3 regions of the Lapillicoccus jejuensis genome follow, and region 2 is predicted to be linked to each of the others. Evidence: predicted binding sites of a transcription regulator. Region 2 holds the regulator's gene; each other region holds the start of a gene.
The links. Region 2 encodes LexA, which represses DNA repair genes until DNA is damaged. Its sites were predicted from a motif close to TCGAACANNTGTTCGA; they were not measured.
Positions count from the first base shown of each region.

Region 1: the regulator LexA is predicted to act here: its motif matches at 2,208-2,223, upstream of FB458_RS18630 (YbaK/EbsC family protein).
Region 3: the regulator LexA is predicted to act here: its motif matches at 2,485-2,500, upstream of FB458_RS15630 (HNH endonuclease signature motif containing protein).

Region 1 covers NZ_VFMN01000001.1:4,023,947-4,029,630, forward strand. The annotation lists gene dnaE (DNA polymerase III subunit alpha) at 1-997, opposite strand, end outside; gene FB458_RS18620 (SAV_6107 family HEPN domain-containing protein) at 1,009-1,602, opposite strand; gene FB458_RS18625 (DUF6504 family protein) at 1,650-2,096, opposite strand; gene FB458_RS18630 (YbaK/EbsC family protein) at 2,318-2,851, shown strand; gene FB458_RS18635 (hypothetical protein) at 2,882-3,193, opposite strand; gene metF (methylenetetrahydrofolate reductase [NAD(P)H]) at 3,262-4,203, opposite strand; gene FB458_RS18645 (polyprenyl synthetase family protein) at 4,342-5,439, shown strand; gene FB458_RS18650 (lycopene cyclase domain-containing protein) at 5,483-5,684, opposite strand, start outside.
Region 2 covers NZ_VFMN01000001.1:101,973-107,656, forward strand. The annotation lists gene FB458_RS00440 (serine hydrolase domain-containing protein) at 1-1,220, opposite strand, end outside; gene FB458_RS00445 (LysM peptidoglycan-binding domain-containing protein) at 1,583-1,978, opposite strand; gene lexA (transcriptional repressor LexA) at 2,243-2,986, shown strand; gene FB458_RS00455 (Sir2 family NAD-dependent protein deacetylase) at 2,990-3,874, opposite strand; gene FB458_RS00460 (LysR family transcriptional regulator) at 4,034-4,996, shown strand; gene FB458_RS21515 (ComEC/Rec2 family competence protein) at 5,091-5,558, opposite strand; gene FB458_RS00465 (ComEC/Rec2 family competence protein) at 5,555-5,684, opposite strand, start outside.
Region 3 covers NZ_VFMN01000001.1:3,364,448-3,370,131, forward strand. The annotation lists gene FB458_RS15625 (hypothetical protein) at 1-440, shown strand, start outside; gene FB458_RS15630 (HNH endonuclease signature motif containing protein) at 477-2,468, opposite strand; gene paaA (1,2-phenylacetyl-CoA epoxidase subunit PaaA) at 2,577-3,677, shown strand; gene paaB (1,2-phenylacetyl-CoA epoxidase subunit PaaB) at 3,667-3,957, shown strand; gene paaC (1,2-phenylacetyl-CoA epoxidase subunit PaaC) at 3,954-4,727, shown strand; gene paaD (1,2-phenylacetyl-CoA epoxidase subunit PaaD) at 4,721-5,239, shown strand; gene paaE (1,2-phenylacetyl-CoA epoxidase subunit PaaE) at 5,244-5,684, shown strand, end outside.

The DNA of each region.
Region 1 (5,684 bases), 3.9 Mb from region 2:
GGACGTCGACGGTCGCCGCCTCGTCCGGGTCGGCGTGCCGGACGGCGGCGGACAGGACGACCCGCACGCCCTGCTCGTGGGCGAGGGCGAGCATCCGCGCCGCGTGCCCGAGGTTGCCGGGGGTGCCCTCCGGCCCGCCGTGGCAGACCACCTCGAGGGCGAGGGCGTCGGGGGGCAGCAGCGCCCGCCAGCGCGCGAGCGCCTCGCGGGCCAGGTCGCGGCGACGGGCCAGGGCGGCCCGGCCGACGTCGGAGTCGGGACCGAGCAGGACGACGAGCGGGCTCGGTCCGAGGTCGGTCGGGCCCGTCCCGGACCGGCGGCCGGTCGCGCCGCCGTCCACGTCCCCCGGTGCCCAGCCGGGTGGCGCGGCGTGGTCGAGCAGCAGCTCGGGGGTGGTCACCGGCTCGCCCCGCTCACCGGCGAGGTGGGTGCGGGTGACGAGCCGGCACAGCCGGGCCCAGCCGACCCCCGCCTCGAGCCCCAGCCGCCGCCCCCGGGCGAGGACGGTGACCCGGGGCCAGCGGGCGTCGACGGCCGCGCCGCCGCGGACGGGGGTGCGAGGGGTCGCGCTGCGCCGGGACGTCGTCCGCGACGCCGGCGGCGGGACCCGGCCCGACCGCTCGCCCCAGCCGGGCACCTCGCCCGCCCCGCCGGCGACGCGCGTCCCCGGTCCGCCCTCGAGCCCGGTCCACAGCCCCCGCTCGCTCCAGTCGGCCGGCCCTCCGGCGCGCCCCCAGCGGCCGCTCCCGCCCTCGGGTCGGCGGGGTCGGCCCGAGGGGACCCGCACCGCGAGGTCGACCCCGAGGATCGGTGCGACCCCGGACTCGGTGCAGGCCTGGACGAAGCGCACGGCGCCGTACAGGCCGTCGCGGTCGGTGAGCGCGAGCGCGGGCTGGCCCCACGCGGCCGCGCGCTCGACGAGCGCGGCCGGGGTCGAGGCGCCGTACTGCATCGAGTAGCCGGAGGCCACGTGCAGGTGGACGAAGGTGTCGAGCACGGCTCCCCCGGTCAGGTCGGGAGACCCGGCCGGCGGCCGGAGGGGGTGGCGGAGGTGGTGGGTGCGGTGTGCCCGCCGTGGGCCGCGCGGCCGCCCGTGCGGGCCGGGAGCGGGGCGAGCGCGAGGGGGGCGAGGTAGTCCGGCAGCGGCTGGGCCCGGGGCAGGCCGAGGACGTCCTGGACGATCTCGAGGAAGGTCTCGGCCTGGCGCAGCAGGTCGTCGGACTCGCGGGCGCTCGGGGCGCCGCCGCGCTCGACGACGACCCGTCGGCGCGCCGACCCGGCGAAGAAGGCCGCCCACTCGGCCAGGTCGGGGGCCACGGCCGGCAGCACCTCCCAGACGCTGCGCGGGCGCGAGCGCCCGGTCGGCGCGCTGCGCGCGGCGAGCAGGGCCGCCGCGGCCCGCAGCGCCCCGAGGTGCGCCTCGATGTAGCGCTCGGCCGAGTCGCCGGTGCGGCAGGCCAGCAGCAGGCTGGCCCGGGACCGGTCGAGCAGGTCGAGGACCGGGGTGGCCACCGGCGGACGCCGCCCGTCGCCGAGGGTCGCGGTGCCCACCCGGGCCGGCCGCGGCGCGGCCGCCCGGGGACTGGTGTGGTGGGTGCTCATCGCTCTCCTCGGTCGGGGTGGGGTGGGTGGGTCGGCCGGGGTGGTGGTCAGTCGGAGACGCCGACGAGCACCCACTCCGGCTCACCGGGCTGCGGCGCGTCGTCGTGGACGAGGTCGAAGACCCCCACCCCGGCGAGCCGGCCGGGCCCGGCCTCGACGCGCCACACGTGCTGCTCCCGCGACGCGACGGCGATGCCGGTGGCCTGCCCGGGGCGCGGGTCGAGCGCGTCGCGCCACCAGGCACGGCGCTGTCGCCATCGGCCGAGGACGCGACGGACGACGTACAGCCGGTCGTGCCAGATGAAGGCCTGCGGGGCGAGGACCGGCTCGGCCTCGGACCCGGCCGGGGTGCCGGGCGGGGCGTCCACGCCGATGACGACCGGCTCGACGGGCTCGACGGGCCCGACGCCCTGCTCGTCCTGCTCGCCGGGCTCGGTGGCCGGCGCGGTGACGCGCACCGACCGGACGTCGACGGGATCGTGGTACCGGCGCATGACGGCATCGCCCCTTCCGCGGGCAGCTCTCGGGCATGGTGGGATGAGGGCGGGGACCCGGTCCTGCGACCGGGGGGACCCGCCGTGCGAACGCTCCTCGACCCACCGGGGTCGAACACCTGTTCGATGTCTCCACGGTACAGCCGCCCTCGGACAGCGTGTCAAGCGACGACGGGGACCGTTCTCCTTCCTGCGACCCGCGCGCCCACTACCGTCGGGCCATGACGCCGCCGGAGCCCCTCGCGACGGCGGACGACGACGCCGCGGTGCGCGCCAGCGCCTCGGTCCAGCGGGTCGTCACCGCCCTGCACGAGCTGCTCGTCGACCGCGACGTCACGGTGCTCACGGGTTCGGCCCGGACGGCCGCCGAGGCGGCCGAGCAGCTCGGCGTCGAGGTCGGCCAGATCGCCAGCTCGCTCGTGTTCGCCCTGCGCGAGGAGCCCGGCTCGGAGCCGGTCCCCGTGCTCGTCCTCACCTCCGGCGCGCACCGGGTCGACACCGTCAAGGTCGCCGACGTCCTCGAGGTCGCCGCGCTCGACCGCGCCGACCCGGCGACCGTGCGCGAGGCGACCGGCTTCGCCATCGGCGGCGTCGCCCCCGTCGGCCACCTGCACCCGATGCGGACCTTCGTCGACATCGCCCTGTCCCGCTGGCCCACCGTCTGGGCGGCGGCCGGGCACCCGCGGGCGGTCTTCGCGACGTCGTACGACGAGCTGCTGCGCCTGACCGGCGGCCAGTCCGTCGAGGTCGTCTGATCATTCAGGACGCCTCTTCGTCCCGACGGGCTAGATCGGGGAGTCGGACTCCGCGGGGCTGAGGCGCAGCCACCCACCGGGGTCGGTGAACGCGCCCAGGACGCCTCCCACGATCCGGCACTCGAGGTCGACGTCGTGCTCTCCGGCAGTGATGTCGAACGCCGGGCTGGACATGAAGCTCATGCGCACCTGGACGGCGTGCGCCCCGGGGGACACCTCGATGTCGACGGTCCGACCGTTACGCAGCTTCGCTCTTCGCTCACCGTCGACGAGGACCGTGAACGTCCGTACGGCGGAGTTGTAGGCGTTCTGCCGGTGGACCCGGACTCGTCGGACGCTCACCCGGGCCTCCTTTCGTCGGTCGGCACCCGGTCGCCATCCGCCCCGGGCCGCTGCTCAGTGAACCACCGTCAGTGCGCGGCGGTGACCCCGAGGTTCTCCCACACCTGCAGGGTCGCGGGCGAGCGGTTCATCGTGATGAGGTGCAGCCCCGGTGCGCCCTCGGCGAGCAGTCGCTGCGCGAGCTCGGTCGTGATCTCGACGCCGACCTCGCGGACGGCCTCGGGGTCGTCGCCCGCCGCCTCGAGCCGGTCGGTCACCGACCGCGGGACGGGCTGACCGGACAGCTCGGTCATCCGGGCGAGCTGGCGCACCGAGGTGACCGGCATGAGCCCGGGGACGATCGGCAGGTCGCGGCCTCGGGCGGCGACCCGGTCGCGCAGGGCCAGGTAGGCCTCGACGGTGAAGAAGAACTGCGTGATGGCGAACTCCGCGCCCGCGTCGGCCTTGCGCACGAGCACGTCGGCGTCGTGGTCGAGGTCCGGGCTCTCCGGGTGCCGGTCGGGGAACGCGGCGACACCGACGGTGAACGGCCCGAGCGAGCGGGTCAGGGCGACGAGCTCCTCGGCGTGGTCGAGCCCCTCTGGGTGGCGCACCCACTCCTCCCCCGGGCCGCCCGGCGGGTCGCCGCGCAGCGCGAGGAGGTTGGTGATGCCGGCGGCCGAGAACGCGCCGACGACCGAGCGCAGCTCGGTCATCGAGTGCCCGACGCAGGTGAGGTGCGCGAGCGGCAGCAGGGTCGTCTCGCGGGCGATCCGCTCGGTTACCCGGACGGTGCGATCGCGGGTCGAGCCCCCCGCGCCGTAGGTCACCGACACGAACGACGGGTGCCGCTTCTCCAGCCGGCGCACCGTGTCCCACAGCGTGGCCTCGGCCTCGTCGGTCCTCGGCGGGAAGAACTCGACGCTGATGCTCGGCTCGGGCGCCGCGAGCGCCTGCGGGATCGACCGGGTCGTCGGGGCCGACGTCGGGGCGGTCGTCGGGGCGGTCGTCGTGGCGGTGGGGACCGACATGACGACCAGCCTAGGTGCGCGCCGGGACGCCGTACGGTGCACCGCCGGTCCGGCTGTCAGCGGTGAGCCGTACGCTGGGGGCTCGCCGCCGACCGGGTCCTGACCCCCGGCCCGACGACCGGAGGACCTGTGCCCGTGCTGCCCGACCCGCTGGACCGGTCCGACCTGCGCGCGCGCGTCCAGGCCGTCGTCGACGCCGAGATCGCCCACCAGCGCTCGGTGCTCGCCCCGGTGGGGGCCGACCTCGACCCGCTCGTCGACGCCGTGGCCCACCTGCTCGTCGGCGGCAAGCGGCTGCGCGCGGGCTTCCTCTACTGGGGCTACCGCCTCGCCGGGCGGCCCGACTCCGACGCGCTGGTCCGGATGGCGACGGCCATGGAGCTGTTCCAGGCCGCGGCCCTGCTGCACGACGACGTCATGGACCGCAGCGACACCCGCCGCGGCCGTCCGACCGCCCACCGGGCGCTCGCCGCGCGGCACCGCGAGGCCGGGTGGTCCGGCCCGAGCGACCGCTTCGGCGAGGGCGGCGCCATCCTCGCCGGCGACCTGTGCCTGCAGTGGACCGACGAGCTCGTCGCCACCTGCGGCCTGCCCCCGCAGGACGTGGCCCGGGCCCGGACCACCTTCGACACGATGCGCACCCAGCTGATGGGCGGGCAGTACCTCGACCTGCTCGAGTCGGCCCGCGGCTGGGACGGCCTCGACCTCGACGCCCGGATCGCCTCGGTGCGCCGGGTCGTGCGCTTCAAGAGCGCGAAGTACACGATCGAGCACCCGCTGCTCATCGGCGCCACCGCCGGCGGGCTCCCGGCCCCGGTCCTCGACGCGCTCTCCCGCTACGGCCTGGCCCTCGGCGAGGCGTTCCAGCTGCGCGACGACGTGCTCGGGGTCTTCGGCGACCCCGCCCGCACCGGCAAGCCCGCCGGCGACGACCTGCGCGAGGGCAAGCGCACGCTGCTCGTGGCCCACGCCCTCGACCGCGCCGACACCGACCAGGCCGCCCTCGTCGACAAGCTGCTCGGCCGCCCCGACCTCGACGACGCGGGCGTCGCCGAGCTGCGCGACGTGCTGCGCGCGACCGGCGCCGTCGACGCCGTCGAGGCGGACATCACCGACCTCGCCGCGCAGGCGGCCGCGGTTGTCGACGAGCTGCGCCAGGGCCCGGCGGCCCTGGACGACGAGGCGCTGCAGGTGCTGCGCGACCTCGTCGCGGTCTGCACCGCCCGCGACACCTGAGCGACACCTGAGCGACGACTCAGTTGATGCGGACCGACGCGCGTCAGCCGTCGCGGTCGCCGTCCCGCTCGCGCCGGCCCCACCAGGTCCACAGCACGCAGGTCAGCAGCACGAGCGCGAAGCCGAAGCCGAGGTCCTCGACGGGGGCGTAGGCGATCCGGCCGTGCCCGAGCAGGACGACCTGCCCGTCGCCGATCGTCGCGGCCGGGTCGTAGGTGACGATCCGCCGGCCGGTCAGCCAGCCG
Region 2 (5,684 bases):
CGTTCGCCCGCGGTCTGGCCGCCGGCGGTGACGGGCCGTGGGCAGCTCGCCGTGAACGCGTCGACGAGCACCTGGTTGGCGGCGACCGCGGACTGCGGGGTCGTCGTGCTGTAGTCCCGCCCGTTGTAGGCCACCGACGCCTGCCGGGTGCCGTCGGTGGAGGTGAAGACCACGGTGAGGGTGCCGAAGGTGGCGCCGTCGTGCCCGAAGAGCAGCTGGGGGCTCCCGTCGGCCGCGGGGCACGGGTCACCGACGGCGTAGATGCCCAGTCCGTAGCGCAGCGGGGTGGTGGTCCGGGGCGTGAGCATCTGCTGCAGGGAGCCCTTCGAGGTGAGCCGTCCTGCCATCAACGCACGGTAGAACCGGTCGATGTCGGACGCGTTGGCCACCACCGCGCCGGCGGAGGAGAACGAGGTCGACCCGAGGTCATCGAGGATGCCGGGCGGGTCACCCCACAGCGCGACGTCGGACAGGTGCGCGCCGTCGTACGTCGGCCCGTTCATCGGAAAGCGCGCGGAGCCCATCCCGGCGGGCGCGAACACCCGTTGGGCCAGCAGGCTCCCGACGCTGCGGTGCGTCGCCGCAGCGAGCATCATCCCGACCACGACGTAGTTGGTGTTGGAGTAGGAGAACGAGGTGCCGGGCGTGAACGACCACGGGTCCGCCAGCGCCGCGGCGACGAGCTGCTGGTCCGTACGACGCGTCGCGAGGACCGTCTCGACCTGCTCCGGGGTCTGCGCCGTGCGCAGCAGGGCCGTGAGGTAGTCGGGTAAGCCGGAGCGGTGGCTCAGCAGCTCCTCCAGGGTGACGTCGCCGTGCGCGCCCAGCAGCCCGGGCAGGACGTCGTCGACCGTCGTCGACAGGCTCCAGTGCCGGCGGTCCACCTCCTGCATGGCGAGGGTGGCGACCATCGCCTTCGTCACGCTGCCGACCCGCACGGTGTCGAACGGCTGGGCCGCCGACCCGGTCGACGGGTTCCGCACCCCGGCGGCCCCCTTCCACCAGTCGCCGCCGCGGGTCGTGCTCGCTGCGACCACGCCGACCGCTCCGGCGTCGACGACCGCCTGCAGGTCCTGCTGCAGACGCGCCTGAGCGGCCGGGCGCCGGTCGTGCGCCGTGGCGGTGCTCGCGGGGACAGCAGGCTTCGGGACCGGAGGCGTCGGCGCCGCGGTGGCCGCCGCCGCCGGGACACCCAGCGCCAGGATCGCGAGCACGGTCACGGCAGAACGCCATCCCCGGCCCCAGGTGCGCGCGGGCCGTCCTCCGGGTGTCGCCGTCATCGTCCTTCTCCCCTCCATCACGGACGGCGGGTGAGCACCCCGCCACCTCCCTTCCTACCGACCGAGGGAGTGCGACGGATCCCTCCCGCGGCGGAGGCGGCTCCCCATCACGAGGGAGGAGCGACGGTGCCGCCCGGTGGGCGGGGCGGCACCGTCTCCCTCAGGGACGTCGTGTCACGGGGTCGAGTCGTGACGCGGTCCCGGGACCCGGCCCTCCGCGCGGACGTCGCGGAGCCCGGGATGAACCGCCGGCAGGGCGGTCGGGTCGAGCAGAGGGGTGGACGAGCAGCGGGGGAGGGTGCTCAGGGCAGGGCCGGGATGGCGAGGCGCTGCCCCGCGTGCACCTGGAGCGAGCTGAGCCCGTTGGCCAGCTGAATCTGCGCGACGCCCTCGTCGACGGGCAGGCCCGGCAGCTCGTGGGCGGCGACCTGCGACAGCGTCTGCCCCGAGGAGACCGTCACGGTGTGGTCGATGGTCGCCGCGGCGGACCCGGCGCCCAGCACGCTGACGAGCAGGACCACTCCCAGGGTGACGGCCGAGGCGAGGACGAGCAGCCGGCCGAAGCGGGTGATCCGCAGCGGGGCGGACGCGGCGCGGGCGGCGCGGCCGGTCGGGACGAGCCGGAGCTCGGGGCGACGCGACGGGGCGCCCACCAGGTCGGTGGCGGGGGCGACGGACCAGACGGCTGCTGCGCTCATCGATAGCTCCTCAGGGGCGGGGACGAGGCCGGTCGAACGGGTGTGCGATCGAACGCCTGTCCAATTTGTAGCACGCGTGTGCGAGAAAGTCGAGACACGCGTCGAACAGGTGTTTGGCACGCTCGTTCGAAGGTCGTAGTCTCTGGCCATGGACGAGAGTCCATCACCGACCACCGACAGAGCACCCCCGCCGGCCGCGTGACCCCGCCCTGACCTGCGGGAACGCGCTCCCCGGCACCGCAGACGAGAGACCGAGGAGCAGGGATGGCACAGGTGCACGAGATGCCCGAGCGGGGCCAGGGCGACGGCCTCACGGTCCGTCAGCGGCGTGTGCTCGAGGTCATCCGCAACTCGGTCGACCGTCGGGGCTACCCGCCGAGCCTGCGCGAGATCGGCGAGGCCGTGGGCCTGACCAGCCCGAGCAGCGTCGCCCACCAGCTGTCGACCCTCGAGCGCAAGGGGTACCTGCGCCGCGACCCGAACCGGCCGCGCGCCATCGAGGTCGTCTCCCCCGACGCCGCCCCCGAGGAGCGGGGCTACCGCTCGGGTGACGCCGGCACCCGGCAGATCATCGACAGCCAGGGGCTGCTCGAGACGCCGTCGGACGAGACGGGCTCGGGGGACGCGCGCCCGGCGGCGTCGTACGTGCCCGTGGTGGGGCGGATCGCCGCCGGCGGTCCGATCCTCGCGGAGGAGGTCGTCGAGGACGTCTTCCCGCTGCCCAAGCAGATCGTCGGCGAGGGGTCGCTCTTCCTGCTCAAGGTCGTCGGCGACTCGATGGTCGACGCGGCCATCTGCGACGGCGACTGGGTCGTCGTGCGGCAGCAGCCGACCGCGGACAACGGCGACATCGTCGCGGCCATGCTCGACAACGAGGCGACGGTCAAGACGTTCAAGCGCACCGACGGCCACGTGTGGCTCATGCCGCACAACCCGGCGTACACGCCCATCGACGGCGACCACGCGACGATCCTCGGCAAGGTCACGGCGGTCCTGCGCCGGGTGTGACGCTCAGGCGACGGCGGCGGCCAGCCTTGTGAGCGTCTCCCCCAAGGGGCCGTGGAGCCGGATGGTCGCCTCGCCGTCGCCGCGGCTGGGGCCGGCCGTGACGATGGCCACCGGCTTGCCGTCGCGGTGGGCCCGCCGCACGAAGCGGTAGCCGCTCATCACCGCCAGCGACGAGCCCAGGACCAGCAGGCCGCGGGCCCGGTCGACCGTGTCGAAGGCGTGGGCGACGGTCTCCTTCGGGACCGACTCGCCGAAGAAGACGACGTCGGGCTTGAGGGTGTCGCGCCCGCAGACGAGGCAGGCCTGCAGGTGGAAGGTCGTCACGAGGTCGTCGTCGAGGACGATGTCGCCGTCGGGCCGGATCTGGCTGGTGACGCGCGAGGCGTCCCCCGCGACGGCGAGCACCCGGTCGGCGAACCCGGGGTTGGCCAGCGCCATCCGCTCGTGCAGCGCCACCCGGGAGCTGCGGTCGCCGCAGGTGAGGCAGACGACCCGATCGAGCGTGCCGTGCAGCTCGAGGACGTCGTGGGCACCGGCCTCCTGGTGCAGTCCGTCGACGTTCTGGGTGACGATCCCGGTGAGACGGCCGCTGCGCTGGAGCGCGGTGACGGCGCGGTGACCGGCGTTCGGGTGCGCGCGGGTGAAGCGCTGCCAGCCGATGAAGCTGCGGGCCCAGTAGCGCTGGCGGGCGGCGGAGGAGCCGCTGAACTCGTCGTACTGCATCGGCATGACGCGCCGGGTGCCGTCCGGGCCGCGGTAGTCGGGGATCCCCGACTCGGTGCTGAGCCCGGCCCCGGTGAGGACGGCGACCTCGCCGGCCCGGACGAGGCCGAGGAGCTCGTCGAACGACCCCGGACCCTCGACCGCGCCCCCCTCCGCCGGTCGCAGCACCCAGGAGGGGCGTGCGGAGGCGGGGCGGATCACCCCCTCAGTATCGCCCGGCACCCGACCCGACGAGGGTCGGCCCTACCGGACCCAATCCCTACCTCCATGACGATCTCGTGGCGAACGGACCGTCGGCATAACGCGGCGTTATAGAATCCGCCCATGATCGACGCCGCCGGACTGAGGGTCATGCGCGCCATCGCCGAGGAGGGCAGCTTCACCGGGGCGGCCACCGCCCTGGGCTACTCGCAGCCCGCCGTCTCGCAGATGGTGCGACGGCTCGAGCAGCGCACCGGAACGGTGCTCGTCGAGCGCATCGGCCGTCAGGTGCGGCTCACCGAGGCCGGCCAGGTCCTCGCCCGTCACGCGGTCGGCGTGCTGGCCGCCCTCGACGCGGCCGAGGAGGAGGTCGCCGCGATCGCCGGACTGCGCTCCGGCCGGGTACGGCTCATGGCGTTCCCGTCGTCGTCGGCGACGCTCGTGCCCCGGGCGCTGTCGCTGGTCAGGTCGCGCTTCCCCGACGTGTCGGTGAGCTTCAGCGAGGCGGAGCCGCCCGAGGCGCTCGCCGCGCTCCGCGCGGGTGACTGCGACCTCGCGGTGACGTTCGCCTACGAGCAGGACGAGGTGCCGGCGTCCGAGGACCTCGACCTGTTCGTCTCGACCGTGCTGCTCGAGGACGAGGTCCGCCTCGCCGTCCCCCGCAGCCACCCGCTGGCCGAGACCGGAGAGGTCGACCTGGCCGACGTCGGCTCCGAGTCGTGGATCGCCGGGTGCCCCCGGTGCCGGGGTCACCTGCTGGCCCTCGCCCGCCGGTCCGGCTTCTCCCCCACCGTGTCCTACGAGACCGAGGACTACGTCGCCGTGCTCGGTCTCGTCGGCGAGGGCCTCGGCGTCGCGCTCGTGCCCGACCTCATCCTCGCCGCCGCCAAGCACGACGGGGTGGCGACCCTCCCCCTCAAGCCCGCGTCGCGACGGGTCATCACCGCGGTGACGACCGAGGACCTCCAGCGCGTGCCCGCGGTCAGGGCCACCCTCGAGGCGCTAGACGAGAGCGCGGCCGCGCACCGCCGGGCCCGCCCCGTCGCGGTGCCGTCGCTCATGCCCGCCCCCGCCTACCACATCTGAGAACCGCTCCACCCGAATCGGATTCGGTCCGCTCGGCTCGTGTCACGACCCGAGCCGAGCGGACCGAATCCGATTCGTGTGGGTCGCGCCGGGGTCAGCGGGAAGTGACGTAGCGCAGCCCGCCGTGGTCGCCGAGGACGGCGATGTCACCCGACTGGTCGGTGCGCAGGACCTGGAAGCCGTCGCCGCGGAGGGCCGTGACGGTGGACGGCGCAGGGTGTCCGTAGTCGTTGTCGGCCCCGACGCTGACGAGGGCGAGCGGGGCGTGGGTGGCGGCGTACAGCTCGTCGTCACGGTTGGCCGAGCCGTGGTGGGCGACCTTGACGACGTCGAAGCCGTCGGCGAGGAGCGCCGGCTCGGTCCGCAGAGCCCGCAGCAGCTCCGCCGCCGCCTCGCGCTCGACGTCGCCGAGGAGCAGCAGCCGCAGCCCGTCGACGTCGACGGTGAGGACGACCGACGCGTTGTTCGGCACCGACCCGGCCCGGATGACCCGGGCCGGCCACCACACCCGCGCCTCGATCCCCGGCCACGCGAGCCGGTCGCCGGCCCACACCCGGGTCACCGGGACCCCCGCGGCACGGGCCTCGGCCACCACGTCGCGCGCGCGGTCGGCGGGTTCGTCGACGGGTCGACGAGCAGGGCGCCCACGGACCGCCCGCGCAGCACGCCCGGCAGCCCGTCGACGTGG
Region 3 (5,684 bases), 3.3 Mb from region 2:
TGGCCGCCGGAGCCGTGCTGGTGGCCGGGTGCGGCAGCCCCACGCCCGGTGCCGACTCGCCGCGGGCGGCGGTGACGACGTTCTTCCACGCGCTCGGCGACAAGGACGCGGACGGCGCGTGCGCGGTGGTGTCGACCAACGGCCGACCGCTGGAGGGGGTCGCCCTCGAGCAGTGCACGCTCGGGTTCCAGAAGGTCCTCGGCAGCCTGTCCGACCAGCAGGACATCGCGGCCCTGAAGAACGCCGTGGTCTCCGGGGCGAGCGTGAACGGCAACCGGGCCACCGTGCGGCAGTCGCAGATCACCGACCTGCCGGAGGGGTTCGCCACCGACATCGACCTCGTCCAGATCGACGGTCGGTGGTACATCGACTCCAAGACCGACCCCACCGGGGACTCGACGACGTCCAGCGGCGGTCCCACCGGCGGTCCCACCGGCTGAGGGCCGCAGCTGGGCAGACGCACCCGGGCCCCGTCGTCAGGCGGCGCGGTCGGTGGGTCGGTCGGGGTGGGTGTCGTAGGTGTGGCCCAGGGGTGAGGTCCAGGTGCAGGTGCCGTCGGGGTGCAGGACGTACCGCCAGGGGGTGTGGGTCTTGAGGCGGTGGTGGCCGGTGCAGAGGGCGGCGAGGTTGGTGGCGGTGGTGGGCCCGGTCGGGTAGGGCTGGACGTGGTCGAGCTGGCAGCGGGTGGCGGTGGTGGTGCAGCCGGGAAAGCGGCAGTGGCCGTCGCGGGCGCGGACGGCGCGGACGGCGCGGGCCAGGGCGGCGCCGGGTCGGTAGGTGGTGGGGTCGTGGGTGGTCAGGGTGCCGGTGTCGGGGTGGGCGCCGTGCAGGCGGAGGCGGGTGTCGGGGTCGGCGAGGAGCCGGACGATCGCGTCGGGCAGCAGGACGCCCACGCGGGGGTGCTCGACCCCGACGAGCCAGGGCAGCGCCGTACGGATCGACGGCGACGCTGTGGGCGGCGCTGAGGGCGGCGCTGAGGCAGGCGCTGAGGGCGGCGCTGAGGGCGGCGCTGAGGGCGACGCTGAGGCAGGCGCTGAGGCAGGCGCAGGTGGTCTGCCCCGTCGGTCGGCCTCGTCGTCCGCGTCCGTCCCCGGGGAGGTGGGACGGTCGCTCACCAGCCGCAGGTGGGCGCGGGCCCGGACGACGGGGACGCCGTGGACAACGGCGTCCTCGTCCTCCAGGACCAGGCGGTCGCGCAGGACGGGATCGCGCAGCAGGGCGTGGACTCGGGCGGCCAGGTCCCGGGCGGCGAGGTCGTGCGCGCTCGCGTCGACCGGCCCTTCCATCGAGTCGTCGGCCGGCACCTCGACCGGCACAGCAGCGGCGTCGTCGGCGGCGGCGCCCGGGGACACGGGCCAGTCGACCAGCGGGACGGTGAGGTCGACGGTGGTGGTGACCGTGGCCTGGCCCAGGACCAGCGCCACGAGCGCGTCGGCCCGAGCGGCTTCGACACCGCGCCGACGCGGACGGGTCCCGTCGTCCGCCTCCGACCGCGGCCCGCCGTGTCCCACCTCGTGTCCCACCTCGTGTCCCGCCTCGTCTCCCACCTGGTCTCCCACCTGGTCTGCCACCTGGTCTCCCACCTGGTCGGGGTCGCGGAGCCGGGACGAGGCGGCGGTCTCGTCGGCGCGCAGGAACTCATCCGCCAGGGCGTCGATCACCGCCCACATCGCCAACGAGTCCTCGCTTCGCAGCACCGCCGACCACGACGACACCCCCGGCTCGAGCCCGGCCCGCACCCGCACGTGCCGGCCCTCGAGCGCCGCGGCCGTGTGCCGGCGCAGACCGTCCGGGTCGACGTCCGCGGCGACCTGCGCGACCCGCTGCCGCAGCGCGGGCGTGGCCAGGTCCGGCAGCCGCCGCCGGTAGCGCCGCTTCCCCAGCTCCGGGTGCACCGCGACGAGGTCGAACTCCCCCCGCTTGTCCACCGCGACCAGCTGCGCCTGCCCGGCCACCACCCGCGCATGGTGCCCCGACAGCCGCCCGGCCCGGGCCAACGCGAACGTCTCCGGCAACGACCCGACCAGCATCCGCGCGTCCTCGAGCACGCCCTCGGTCGCCCGGGGCGACAGCTGCAGCACCGGCAGCAACGTCGCCGCCGTGTCCTCGTGCGCGGACAGTGCTCCCCGCAGACGCTGCGGAGCGCCGTCCAGCCCCCGCTCGCGCCGGTCCGCCGCCCACTGCTCCTCCAGCGCCTCGACCGCCTCCTCGTCCCGCCGCGCGAGCGCCTCGATCGCCGCCACCTGCGCCGCGTCGACCACCGCCGACAACCGTCGGCACAGCTCGACCACCGCCACCGCCTCGGCCGGCGGCAGCGCCAGGAGGGCGGCGTCGTCGTACGAGCCCAGGGTCGGTGCCACCGACCACGGCGAGAGGAGACCGTCGGCGACCTCCTGGGCGAGCACAGCCCAGGAGACGGGCCCGGCGGCGCCGTCCGTGGCCGGACTCTCGACCGCTGCTGACGGCATGCTCACCCCCCTGGGTTCGAACGTATGTTCGAAGTCTACCGGAGTGCGACCTACCCCACAAGGCCTCCGATGCGGTGTTGACGTCGGGGAAGGAGGGATACTCGAGGCATGTACGGCACCGAGACGGTCGACGACGTCGTCACCGGACCGCCCACCCCCGACGAGCCGCTCAACGCGGCCGAGACGAGCGCGTACGACGCCGCCGTGCGGGCCGCCCAGCAGGCTCCGGACCGCGCCGAGCGAGAGGCCTCCTTCGAGGAGCTCATCGCGGCCGACCAGCGCATCGAGCCGCGGGACGCGATGCCCGAGGCCTACCGGCGCACGCTCGTGCGCCAGATCGCGCAGCACGCGCACTCCGAGATCATCGGCATGCAGCCGGAGGGGGCCTGGATCACGCGCGCTCCCTCGTTGCGCCGCAAGGCGATCCTCGTCGCCAAGGTGCAGGACGAGGCCGGCCACGGCATGTACCTCTACTCCGCCGCCGAGACGCTCGGCGTCGACCGCGGCGAGCTGCTGGAGATGCTCCACGAGGGCAAGCAGAAGTACTCCTCGATCTTCAACTACCCCACCCTCACCTGGGCCGACTGCGGCGCCATCGGCTGGCTGGTCGACGGCGCGGCGATCATGAACCAGGTGCCGCTCTGCCGGTGCTCCTACGGCCCCTACGCCCGCGCGATGATCCGCGTCTGCAAGGAGGAGTCCTTCCACCAGCGGCAGGGCTTCGAGATCCTCTGGACGCTCATGCGCGGCACGCCCGCGCAGCAGCAGATGGCGCAGGACGCCGTCGACCGCTGGTGGTGGCCGGCGCTGATGATGTTCGGCCCGCACGACTCCGGCGAGGCCGCGAGCAACGGCCACACGGCGCAGTCGATGGCCTGGGGCATCAAGCGGTTCAGCAACGACGACCTGCGTCAGAGGTTCGTCGACATGATGGTGCAGCAGGCCGACCGGCTCGGCGTCCGCATCCCCGACCCCGACCTGCGCTGGGACGAGGAGCGGCAGCAGCACGACTTCGGCGCCATCGACTGGTCAGAGTTCAAGGCCGTCCTCGCCGGCGACGGCGCGTGCAACGCCGAGCGGATCGCCCACCGCCGCCGCGCCCACGACGACGGCGCCTGGGTCCGCGAGGCCGCCCTCGCCCACGCCCGCAAGCACGAGGCCCGCCAGCAGGTCCAGCAGGACCAGCAGGAGGTCGTGCGTGCCTCCTGAGCGCGACCAGCCGCTGTGGGAGGTCTTCGTCCGGGCCAAGCGCGGCCTCAGCCACGTCCACGTCGGCTCGCTGCACGCGCCCGACGCGACGATGGCGCTGCGCAACGCCCGCGACCTCTACACCCGCCGCCAGGAGGGCGTCTCGCTGTGGGTCGTCCGCTCCGACGACATCACGGCGAGCAGCCCGGGGGAGAAGGACTCGTTCTTCGACCCGGCCGCCGACAAGGTCTACCGGCACCCCACCTTCTACGACGTCCCCGACGACGTGGAGTACCTGTGACCTCCCGTACGACGACCCCCGCCGACCCCGCGACGGCCGCCTACCTCCTCGGCCTCGCCGACGACGCGATGGTCTACGCCCAGCGCCTGGGGGAGTGGCTGACCAACGCCCCGCAGCTCGAGGAGGACATGGCCCTGGCCAACGTCTCGCTCGACCTGCTCGGCCAGGCCCGGGCGCTCTACCCCCGGGTCGGCGAGCTCGACGGCACCGGCCGCGGCGAGGACGACTTCGCGATGTGGCGCGACGAGCGCGACTGGCGCAACGTCCACCTCGTCGAGCAGCCGCGCGGCGACTTCGCCGACGAGATGGCCCGGCTGCTGTGGTTCTCCACGACCCGCCTCGAGCTCTTCTCCGCCGGCGCGTCCGACCCGGTCCTCGCCGGCGTCATGGCCAAGGGCGTCAAGGAGCTGGGCTACCACGTCGACCACGCCGCCCAGTGGGTCGTCCGCCTCGGTGACGGCACCGACGAGTCGCACCGGCGCATGCAGGCCGCCCTCGACCGCGTGGCGCCGTACGTCGACGAGCTGTTCACCGACGACGAGACCGTCCTCGCCGTCCCGGAGGCCGACCGCGGCCCGCTCCCGTCGCAGCTGCGCGAGCACGTCGTCCGGCGCGTCGACCGCGTCCTGCACTCCGCCGGCCTCACCCGCCCCGAGCCGGGCGCCTGGCGCGCCAAGGACGGTCGCCGCGGCATCCACTCCCGCCCCATGGGCAGCCTGCTCGCCGAGATGCAGTACCTCGCCCGCTCGCACCCCGGGGCGACCTGGTGACCACGACCACCCGCACCAGCCCCGCCGAGCTCGAGGCCGCGCTGCGCGACGTGCCCGACCCCGAGGTCCCCGTCCTCACCGTCGGCGACCTCGGCATCCTCCGCTCGGTGGCCGCCGACGAGGCCACCGGCCGCGCGACGGTGACGGTCACGCCGACGTACAGCGGCTGCCCGGCCACCGAGGCGATCGCCGCCCACCTCACGTACGTCGCCCGCCGGTCCGGGTGGGAGGTCGACGTCGTCACCCGCCTCGACCCGCCGTGGACGACGGACTGGATGTCGGACGCCGGCCGGGAACGCCTGCGCCGCTTCGGGATCGCGCCGCCCGGTCCCGCCGCCCACCGCGACGGCCGCAGCCCCGTCGAGCTGCACCTCACCCGTCGGGTCGTCGCCTGCCCGCACTGCGGGTCGCACGACACCGAGGAGCTCTCCCGCTTCGGCTCGACCGCGTGCAAGGCCCTGCGGCGCTGCCTCGCGTGCCGCGAGCCCTTCGACGAGTTCAAGGCGATCTGATCCGATGCCGTTGCTGGACAAGCCCGCTCGCGCGCGGGCCACCTTCCACCGCCTGCGCGTCACCGAGGTCGAGCGGCTCACCGACGCCTCGGTCGCGGTCCGCTTCGCCGTCCCCCGCGAGCTGTGGGACGACTACCGGTTCCGTGCCGGTCAGCACCTCACCCTGCGGGCGACCATCGCGGGCGAGGAGGTGCGCCAGTCGTACTCGATCTGCGAGCGGCCCCTGCCCGCAACGGGTCTGGCGGTCGGGCAGACCCTGCGCGTCGCCTCCGCCGAGGTCCCCGGCGGCCGGATGTCGACCTGGCTCAACCGGGTCCTTCAGGTCGGCGACGAGGTCGACGTCCTGCCGCCGCTGGGCACCTTCGTCCTCGAGCCGCGAGCCGAGCAGGCCCGCCACCACGTCGCGATCGCCGCCGGCTCCGGGATCACGCCGGTGCTCGCCGTC